3 linked regions of the Sinorhizobium fredii NGR234 genome follow. The protein of the gene in region 3 interacts with the protein of the main gene of each other region in a pairwise test. Links are inferred from orthologs where the notes say so. Each region holds a gene or a part of one and is shown on either strand. Other genes may lie near its edges.

What was found.
Region 1: the proteins of NGR_RS24750 (region 3) and grxD interact in binary tests that used the Escherichia coli proteins (3 or more experiments, as listed by UniProt). The link is inferred for Sinorhizobium fredii NGR234 from one-to-one orthologs.
Region 2: the proteins of NGR_RS24750 (region 3) and NGR_RS06200 interact in binary tests that used the Escherichia coli proteins (3 or more experiments, as listed by UniProt). The link is inferred for Sinorhizobium fredii NGR234 from one-to-one orthologs.

The regions. Positions count from the first base shown.
Region 1 is NC_012587.1:1,674,082-1,676,907, forward strand. The notes cover bases 1-2,671. They hold grxD (Grx4 family monothiol glutaredoxin), read left to right. Parts: upstream 1-1,003; coding sequence 1,004-1,339; downstream 1,340-2,671. Other genes in these bases: purL (phosphoribosylformylglycinamidine synthase subunit PurL), read left to right, coding at 1-257; NGR_RS19385 (BolA/IbaG family iron-sulfur metabolism protein), read left to right, coding at 386-619; NGR_RS19390 (hypothetical protein), read left to right, coding at 626-871; NGR_RS19400 (multidrug effflux MFS transporter), read left to right, coding at 1,717-2,671. In the rest of the region: more of NGR_RS19400, read left to right, coding at 2,672-2,826. UniProt on the Escherichia coli protein: Monothiol glutaredoxin involved in the biogenesis of iron-sulfur clusters.
Region 2 is NC_012586.1:1,287,732-1,290,719, forward strand. What follows is about bases 102-2,934. They hold NGR_RS06200 (ABC transporter permease), read left to right. Parts: upstream 102-834; coding sequence 835-2,034; downstream 2,035-2,934. Other genes in these bases: osmF (glycine betaine ABC transporter substrate-binding protein OsmF), read left to right, coding at 102-766; NGR_RS06205 (ABC transporter ATP-binding protein), read left to right, coding at 2,031-2,934. Also shown: more of osmF, read left to right, coding at 1-101; more of NGR_RS06205, read left to right, coding at 2,935-2,969; NGR_RS06210 (ABC transporter permease), read left to right, coding at 2,969-2,988.
Region 3 is NC_012587.1:2,831,814-2,834,788, forward strand. The notes cover bases 156-2,975. They hold NGR_RS24750 (BolA family protein), read left to right. Parts: upstream 156-1,334; coding sequence 1,335-1,616; downstream 1,617-2,975. Other genes in these bases: cobS (cobaltochelatase subunit CobS), read right to left, coding at 156-495; NGR_RS24745 (J domain-containing protein), read right to left, coding at 572-1,210; NGR_RS24755 (HlyC/CorC family transporter), read right to left, coding at 1,618-2,925; aroB (3-dehydroquinate synthase), read right to left, coding at 2,922-2,975. Outside these bases: more of cobS, read right to left, coding at 1-155. UniProt on the Escherichia coli protein: Transcriptional regulator that plays an important role in general stress response. Has many effects on cell morphology, cell growth and cell division. Acts by regulating the transcription of many genes, including dacA (PBP-5), dacC (PBP-6), ampC and mreB.

The sequences.
Region 1 (2,826 bases), 1.2 Mb from region 3 along the record:
CTCCGGAGAACGATCCGATTGCGGCCTTCTACGGTGAGGACCAGGGCCGCTATGTCGTGACGGTCGCTGCCGACAAGATCGATGCGGTTGCTGCACGGGCGGCGGTTGCCGGCATCGACCTGCCGGTTATCGGCAAGACCGGCGGCGATTCGGTGAAACTCGGCGATGCGAATACAGTCTCGGTGAACGAACTGCGTTCCGCCCACGAAGCCTGGTTCCCCACCTATATGGGCGGCGATCTCGCACCGGACAATTGACGGTAGACGGGGCGCGAGAGAGGCAAATCACCATTTGCCTTCCGCCCCTGAATCGTGGTTCCCTTGATCTCACGGGCGGTGGCAGCATTCCTGTCGCCGCAGAAAAATAACAAGGGAGTTCGCATATCATGCCCATGACACCAGGCGACATCGAAGACATGATCAAGGCCGGAATTCCCGGTGCCAAGGTCACGATCCGCGATTTGGCCGGTGACGGCGACCACTATGCCGCCGAAGTCGTGGCCGAAGCGTTTCGTGGCAAGACCCGCGTGCAGCAGCACCAGATGGTCTACAACGCTCTCAAAGGAAATATGGGCGGCATTCTTCATGCGCTCGCCCTGCAGACCAGCGCGCCGGAGTAGCTGCGTATGGCGGATCTGATCAAGGAACTCGTCAGCGGCGTAGTCGACAGCGCGCTGAAGGAAATTCTAAAAAAGGCGGGTGCGAGAACAAGCGCAACGCGACGCACGAAGCGCCGTACAAGAAAATCGTCGACGGGCGGCGGTATCCTTGCGGACATCATCGAGGCGGCGATCCGCAAGCCGGCAAAGAAACAAGTGAGCCGGCGCCGCACCGCGGCTTCGCGCAGCAAAGTGCGCCGCCGCACCGCCTGAGGTGGTTCGAAAGCCAAATTTTGAGGACCATCAATATTTAACGAGATTGGTGGTGAAAACCGCGCCCATGCATGCTATTTAAGCTGCAAAGGCGACATCCGGTCCTTGAAGCCGGCCAGGAAGGAAGACAACATGAGCGGAATTCACGATTTCATCGACAACGAAGTCAAGACGAACGACGTCGTTCTCTTTATGAAGGGCACGCCGCAGTTTCCGCAGTGTGGTTTCTCCGGCCAGGTGGTGCAGATCCTCGACTACATCGGCGTCGACTACAAGGGCATCAACGTGCTCGCCGATGCGGACCTGCGCCAGGGCATCAAGGACTACTCCAACTGGCCGACCATTCCGCAGCTCTACGTGAAGGGCGAGTTCGTCGGCGGTTGCGACATCGTGCGCGAGATGTTCCAGGCGGGCGAGTTGCAGGAGCATCTTGAAGGACAGGGAATTTCCGTAAAGGGCGCTGCCTGATACCGTCCATACCGAACAGATTTCGGAAAAGGCGGGCCGACCGCCTTTTTTGATTCCGGGACTATATGCCTCTCGGCTAATTTTCGATGTGCTCCATCACCAGGCGGAAAAATTCCCCGCTCGGAACGCGCTTTCGACGGTCGTGCATCGACAGCCTCTGAACTTGCCCTCAATGAGGGCGATCGACGGATCGCATTGCCCTATTCTAGGGCGTGCGTTCACGCAGCAAGCATATTCCGAGCAGCAAGCGGTGCGGCTCGACCGAAAACCGAAATTTTAAAGACAGATCAACATATTGAAGAATGTGCTGCGCCTTCCACATTAAGGCGGCCAGCTCTGGACCGGCTGCTTTGCTGACGGTCAGTGGGATTCATGAAATGACCAAGCCGATAGATAAAACCGCCATGCTTTCCGGCCTGAGCAAGGCTCAGTTCATCGCCCTGATGGCGATGCTGATGTCCATCAACGCGATTTCCATCGACATCATGCTGCCGGGGCTGCAGGAGATCGGTGCGAGCCTTGGGGTCGCCGATGAGAACGACCGGCAATATATCTTGTCCGCCTATCTGTTCGGCATGGGTTTCGCGCAGCTTTTCTTCGGGCCGCTTTCCGACCGGCTCGGGCGGAAGGCGCCGCTGCTCGGCGGCCTGGCACTTTATGCCTTGAGCGCACTGGCTATTGTTTTCGTTCCTACCTTCGCGACACTTCTTTTCTTCCGGTTCGTTCAAGGCGTCGGCGCGGCGGCAATTCGGGTCGTGGCAGTCTCCGTCGTGCGCGACATCTATGGCGGCCGCCAGATGGCGGAGATCATGTCACTGGTCATGATGGTGTTCATGATCGTTCCGGTCATCGCCCCGAGCATCGGCCAATTGATCATGCTCTTCGCGGAATGGCACATGATCTTTGTCGTGATCGCGCTCTACGCGCTTGCCGCCTCGGCGCCCGTCGCTGTGCGGTTGAAGGAGACCCTGGCTCCAGAAAATCGGCGTCCCCTCACGGCGGCTGCGGTCCTGGACGGCTTCCGTATCGTGCTGACCAACCGGATCGCCCTCTTCTACACCCTGGCGACATCCGTGATCTTCGGCGCGCTCTTCGGCTTCGTCAATTCGGCCCAGCAGGTGCTCGTCGGCATCTACGGCCTCGGCGTGTGGTTTCCAGTCGCCTTTGCGGGTTTCGCCGGTCTGATGGCGGTCGCCTCCTTCGCCAATTCTCGTCTCGTGCAGCGGTTCGGCATGCGGGCCCTATCGCATGCCGCCCTGCTCGGCTTCACCCTGGCGAGCTTCGTCTGGATGTCGGCGTCGCTGGCCGGGCCATTGCCGTTGCCCATCTTCGTGGTCCTCTATGCCGCGGCGATGTTCCAGTTCGGCGTGATCTTCGCAAACTTCAACGCCATGGCCATGGAGCCGCTCGGGCATGTGGCCGGTACGGCCTCGTCCGTTCTCGGCTTTGTGCAAACGATCAGCGGCGCGGCCATCGGCGCCTTTATC
Region 2 (2,988 bases), on a different replicon or contig from region 3:
CGACATCAAGACCACGGACCGTGTCCAGCTTGGCGCAACTCCCGTCGTTCGCAAGGCGATCACTGCCGGCGAAATCGACATTTATCCGGAATATACCGGCAACGCCGCTTTCTTCTTCGAGAAGGCCGATGATCCTGCCTGGAAGGATGCTGCCAAAGGCTATGAACTGGCGAAGAAGCTCGACTACGACGCCAACAAGATCGTCTGGCTGACACCGTCGCCGGCCAACAACACCTGGGCGATCGCGCTGCGCAAGGAAGTGGTTGAGAAGAACAGCCTCAAGACGCTTTCAGATTTCGGGAAATATGTCAGCGACGGCGGCGAGGTGATCCTGGCGGCATCCTCCGAATTCGTGAACTCCGCTGCGGCCCTGCCGGCATTCCAGACCGCCTATGCCTTCACGCTGAAGCCGGAGCAATTGATCACGCTGTCGGGTGGCGATACGGCCGCGACCATCGCTGCGGCCGCCAACCAGACGAACGGCGCCAATGCGGCGATGGTCTACGGCACCGACGGTGGCATTGCACCCTCCGGGCTCGTGGTCCTCGAGGACGACAAGAGCGTCCAGCCGGTCTATCAGCCGACGGCGATCATCCGGGAGGCGGTGCTGAAGGAGAATCCGAATATCGAGACGCTGTTGAAGCCCGTCTTCGAAAAGCTCGATCTCGTCACGCTGCAGGAACTGAACGGCCGCGTGCAGGTGGGCGGAGAGCCGGCGAAAACCGTCGCCGAGGATTTTCTGAAGAAGAACGGCTTCCTGAAATAGGCTGACAAGAGCGTCGTCCGATGCCAGTCGGACGACGCTTGAGAAAAGTGCGTCGAGCGGATCATTTCATGGCGATCGGTGTCATCCGGGAAACAGAGCGTAGGAATCTTCCTTTCGACAAGCTTGGCGTGATCATTGCGGTCCTCGCGGTTTACGGTGCGTTCCTGGCGCCCTTCGCGACATTCCGGGCAAACCGCATCGTCCAGGGCGAGGGCAGGGCGATCCTCGAGGCGCTGCCGCCGTCGCTCGGCTACGGGCTCCTCGCACTTTTGACGTTCGGCATCGTCGTTGCGGCTTTGAAGACATCCGTCCTCGTCCGCATGGCCGCGGCCTTTGCCGCCCTCGTCGCGCTGTGCTTTCTGATCGGCAGTGCCGCTGGCAACCTCGCGCCTCCGGACAATGCCTATGCCCGCGTCTCGCCGGCGTCCGGCTTCTGGATCCTCGTCTTTGCCTTCGCGCTTCTGGTTGCCGATGCTTTGACGCGGCTGAAGCCGGGACCGGGCCTCCGGCTCCTTTTCCTCGCAGGCGCCCTCGCGCTCGTCGGCGGCATGCTCACCACGGGGCGATGGGACGGGCTTTCGATCCTCAAGGAATATGCAAGCCGGACCGACACGTTCTGGGCCGAGGCCGGCCGCCATCTGACGCTGGCGCTCGGATCGCTCGCTGCGGCGACCGCCGTCGGGCTGCCGCTTGGTATCCTCTGCCACCGCGTTGACCGGTTACGGGCAGCCGTGTTGAATGTCCTGAACGCCATCCAGACGGTTCCGTCGATCGCCCTCTTCGGCATTCTGATCGGGCCGCTCGGCTGGGTTGCGGCACATGTTCCGGGGGCCGAGGCGATCGGCGTTCGCGGCATCGGCGTCGCTCCCGCCTTCGTTGCGCTTTTTCTCTATTCGCTGCTACCGGTGGTCGCCAATACGGTCGTCGGGCTCGCCGGCGTGCCGCGCGCCGCCAACGACGCCGCACGCGGCCTCGGCATGACCGAGTGGCAGCGGCTCGTGGCCGTCGAATTCCCTCTGGCCTTTCCGGTCATCCTTGCCGGCATCCGCATCGTGCTCGTCCAGAATATCGGGCTTGCCACCATCGCCGCCCTCATCGGCGGCGGCGGTTTCGGCGTCTTCGTCTTCCAGGGGATTGGCCAGACGGCGATGGACCTCGTGCTGCTCGGCGCGGTTCCGACCGTCGTCCTGGCCTTCACGGCGGCGATCGCGCTCGACGCCTTGATCGAAGTGACGGGTCCACAACACAGCCGGGGCAAGGCCGCATGATCGAATTCGACCGCGTCACCAAACGATATGACGGAACGGAGGTGGTCAGTGACGTCTCGCTGACCGTCATGCCGCATACGATCACGGTCGTCGTCGGAACATCGGGCTCTGGCAAGACCACGCTGATCAGGATGGTCAACCGCCTGGTCGAGCCGAGCTCGGGGACGATCCGGATCGACGGCGAGGACAATCGCTCGGTGCCGGAATTCGAACTGCGTCGTCGCATTGGTTATGCGATCCAGGGCCATGGACTGTTCCCGCATCGCACCGTCGCCGAGAACATCGCCACCGTGCCGACGCTGCTCGGCTGGGAGAGAGGGCGGATCAAGGCGAAGGTCGAAGAGTTGCTGACGCTCTTTCAGCTCGATCCGGACTTCTTTGGGCCGCGCTACCCGCATGAACTCTCCGGCGGCCAACAGCAGCGGGTCGGCGTCGCGCGGGCGCTTGCGGCGGAGCCGAACCTGCTCCTGATGGACGAACCGTTCGGAGCCCTCGACCCGATCATCCGGGCCAAGGCGCAAGACGACCTGCTTGCGATCCAGAAGCATTTCGGCACGACGATCATCCTCGTGACACACGACATGGAGGAGGCTTTCCATCTCGCCGACCGGATCGCCGTCATGGACAAGGGGGAGGTCGTACAGCATGGAACGCCGGCCGAGATGCTGGTGCGCCCGGAAACCCCCTTCGTCGAGGAACTGATCGGCGCCACTGAGCGGCCGTTCCGCCTGTTGGCCATCGAGACGGCCGGCGATGCGGTCGAGCCGGGCGCGGCCGAAGGCGCGCCGATACCGGAGGCACTCAGCCAGCGCGAGGCCCTTTCCGAACTCCTGTGGTCCGGGCGGTCCGCCTTGCCGGTCGCGGCGGCGAATGGCGCCATCATCGGCAAGGTCAGCCTCGATGGGCTGGTGAAACGTGCCGCGAGGCCGCGCTGATGACGTCGCTGCCCGCGCT
Region 3 (2,975 bases):
GGTCAGGCGGCCGGAGGACTCCAGGACGCGCTGAATGACGAACATGACGTCCGGACGGCCGGCATCATACTCGTCGAAGACGAGCGCCACATTGTGCTGGTAGGCCCAGGGCAGGATGCCGTCCTTGAATTCGGTGATCTGCAGCCCGTCCTTGACGACGATTGCATCCTTGCCGACGAGATCGATACGGCTGACATGGCTGTCGAGGTTGATGCGCACGCAGGGCCAGTTGAGCCGCGACGCGACCTGCTCGATATGGGTCGACTTGCCGGTGCCGTGATAGCCGGACACCATCACGCGTCGGTTGTGGGCAAAGCCTGCAAGAATGGCGAGCGTCGTTTCCCGGTCGAACAGGTAATCGGGATCGAGATCCGGCACATAGGCATCGCCCTTCGAATAGGCAGGAACGCGCAGATCCGTATCAATACCGAAAGCCTCCCGGACCGAGATCGTCGTATCGGGGAGGTTGGAAATGTCGAGGTCAATCTTGCTCATCATGTCTCCAGAGCGGCCGCCGGACGGCACCCGCGCATTCGCCTGCAAAAAGTGATTTCTGTCTTAATCCGCGTTGTTAGCAGAAACCAGCCTGTTTTAACAATTGATAGGCTTGAATCACGGCCCGAAAACGCTCCTCCGAGCCTCTGTCTCCGCCATTCGCATCGGGGTGGTGTTTCTTGACGAGATCCTTGTAGGCGGCCTTGATATCGGCGGAGGTCGCCGAGGCCGAAAGCCCGAGCGTTTCGAAGGCCTTGGCCTCGAGCGTCTTCAGCTTGCGCAACCGCGGTTCGTGCCGCGCCGACCGGGCTCGCGCCTCGTTGAAGAAGCCGAACGGATCGCGCATGCGCGCCTGGGCGCCGGCTGTGCCGGAGCGCATCTGTGATTGCGCCGGACCGTTGCGGGCGTTCTTGTTGACGCCGACCGTCCAGGTGGGGCGATGCCCGGTTACGGCTTCCTTCTGATAGCGCGAGATTTCCGTATCCGACAGCCCGGAAAAGTAATTGTATCCCTTGTTGTATTCCTTCACGTGCTCGAAGCAGAACATGAAATATTCGCCCTCGGCATTGCGGCCGACGGGAGCCCGATGCACGCCCCTCTTGTCGCAACCGTCCCACTGGCACACAGGCGCAGTCGGCTCCACGCGCGCCTCTGCTCCCTTGGGGCGCGTGCGAATGCGATCGAAGTATTTTGAATCGAGCTTCATGGCACCCATTATGGGGTTTGCGGCGAGTCACAACAAGAATTGACAAAGCGGAATGTTGCTGGCTTTGTGCGCGCATTTTGCATCGCCGGCGCCTTTTCGCGGCGCAAGAGCAACAGGAAAATGGGACGGAAGCATGTCGCTGCAAAGCCGCATCGAAGAGAAGCTCGAGAAAGCCTTCCATCCCGAACGGCTGATGGTGATCAACGAAAGCCATCTGCATGCCGGCCACCAGCCGGGCTTCGACGGCGGCGGTGAAACCCACATGCGCATCCGGATCGTCGCGAGCGCCTTTGCCGGCATGAGCCGCGTGGCGCGCCACCGGGCGGTCAACGACCTCCTGAAGCCCGAGCTCGATGCCGGCCTGCATGCGCTCGCGGTGGAACCGGCCGCGCCCGGCGAACCGACGCGCTGGTAGGCTAAAGTCCCGCCGACTCTCCCTCGGCCGGACGAATACGCAGCTTGGTGATCCGGTTCTTCACCCGCTTCATGACGATGAAGCGCTTGCCGTAGAAGGTGAAGGCCTGCCGCTCCTCCGGAATGCTCTTGGCTTCGTGGATGACGAGGCCCGCGACCGTGGTCGCCTCCTCGTCCGGCAGCGACCAGTCGAGCGCCCGGTTGAGATCGCGGATCGGCACGGACCCATCGACGACGATCGAGCCGTCGGCCTCCTGCCGGACGCCCTGGATGTCGAGATCGTGCTCGTCGGCAATGTCGCCGACGATTTCCTCGAGAATGTCCTCCAGCGTGACGAGGCCCTGGACCTGGCCATATTCGTCGACGACGATCGCCAGATGCAGCTTTCGCCTCAGGAAGGCGTTGAGCTGGTCCTTGAGGTTGGTCGTGTCCGGCACGAACCATGGCTTCTGCGCGATCCTGACGATGTCCACGGCATGCGGCTCGACGCCCGGCTCGGCAAGCGCCCTCTGCAGATCCTTGGAATGAACGACGCCGATGATGTTGTCGGTCGAGCCGCGCCACAGCGGCAGGCGCGTGAAGGGACTTCCGAGGATTTCCCGGACGCAGGCATCCGGCGGCTCCTCCGCGTTGACCGCCTGCATGGCGGTGCGGTGGATCATGATGTCTGAGACCTCGAGCTCGCCGAGATCGAGGACGCCGCCGAGCCGGTCGCGATCCGCCTTGACCACCGCCCCTTCCCGATGCAGCAGGTCGACGGCACCCCGCAGTTCTTCCTGGGCGGAGAGCATCGGCCTGTCGGAAGAGAGATTCACGCCGAAGAAGGTCAGAAGACGCCTGACGATCGCGTTGATGAGCGCCGATATCGGCCCAGCGACCGCCACGAAACGCCTTACCAAAGGCGCCACGGCAAGCGCGAACCGGTCAGGAGAGGCGAGCCCCCAGCTCTTCGGCAGGACTTCGCAGAACAGGACGAGCAGCACGGTCATGCTGAGGGTGGCGACCAGCACGGCGAGATTGCCGACGAGGCCGATCAAAAGGCTCGTCGTCAGTGATGTGGCGAGAATGGTGACGAGGTTGTTGCCGAGCAGCAGCGCTCCAACCAGGCGGTCACGTCGCTCGATCAGCCGATTGACGAGCCCGGCGCGACGATAGCCGTTGCTCTCCAGCGTGTGCATGCGTGCCCTGGAGGCCGCGGTCAAGGCAGCCTCCGACCCGGAGAAGAATGCCGAAAGGAGCAGAAGACAGACGACGGCGAGGAGAGACAGCCAATGGTCCGTCAAAAAGAGCCATACTGCCTCGGCGCTCATTGCGGATGCTTTTCCTTGAGGAACCCCAGCACCTCGGACGCCGGAACGTC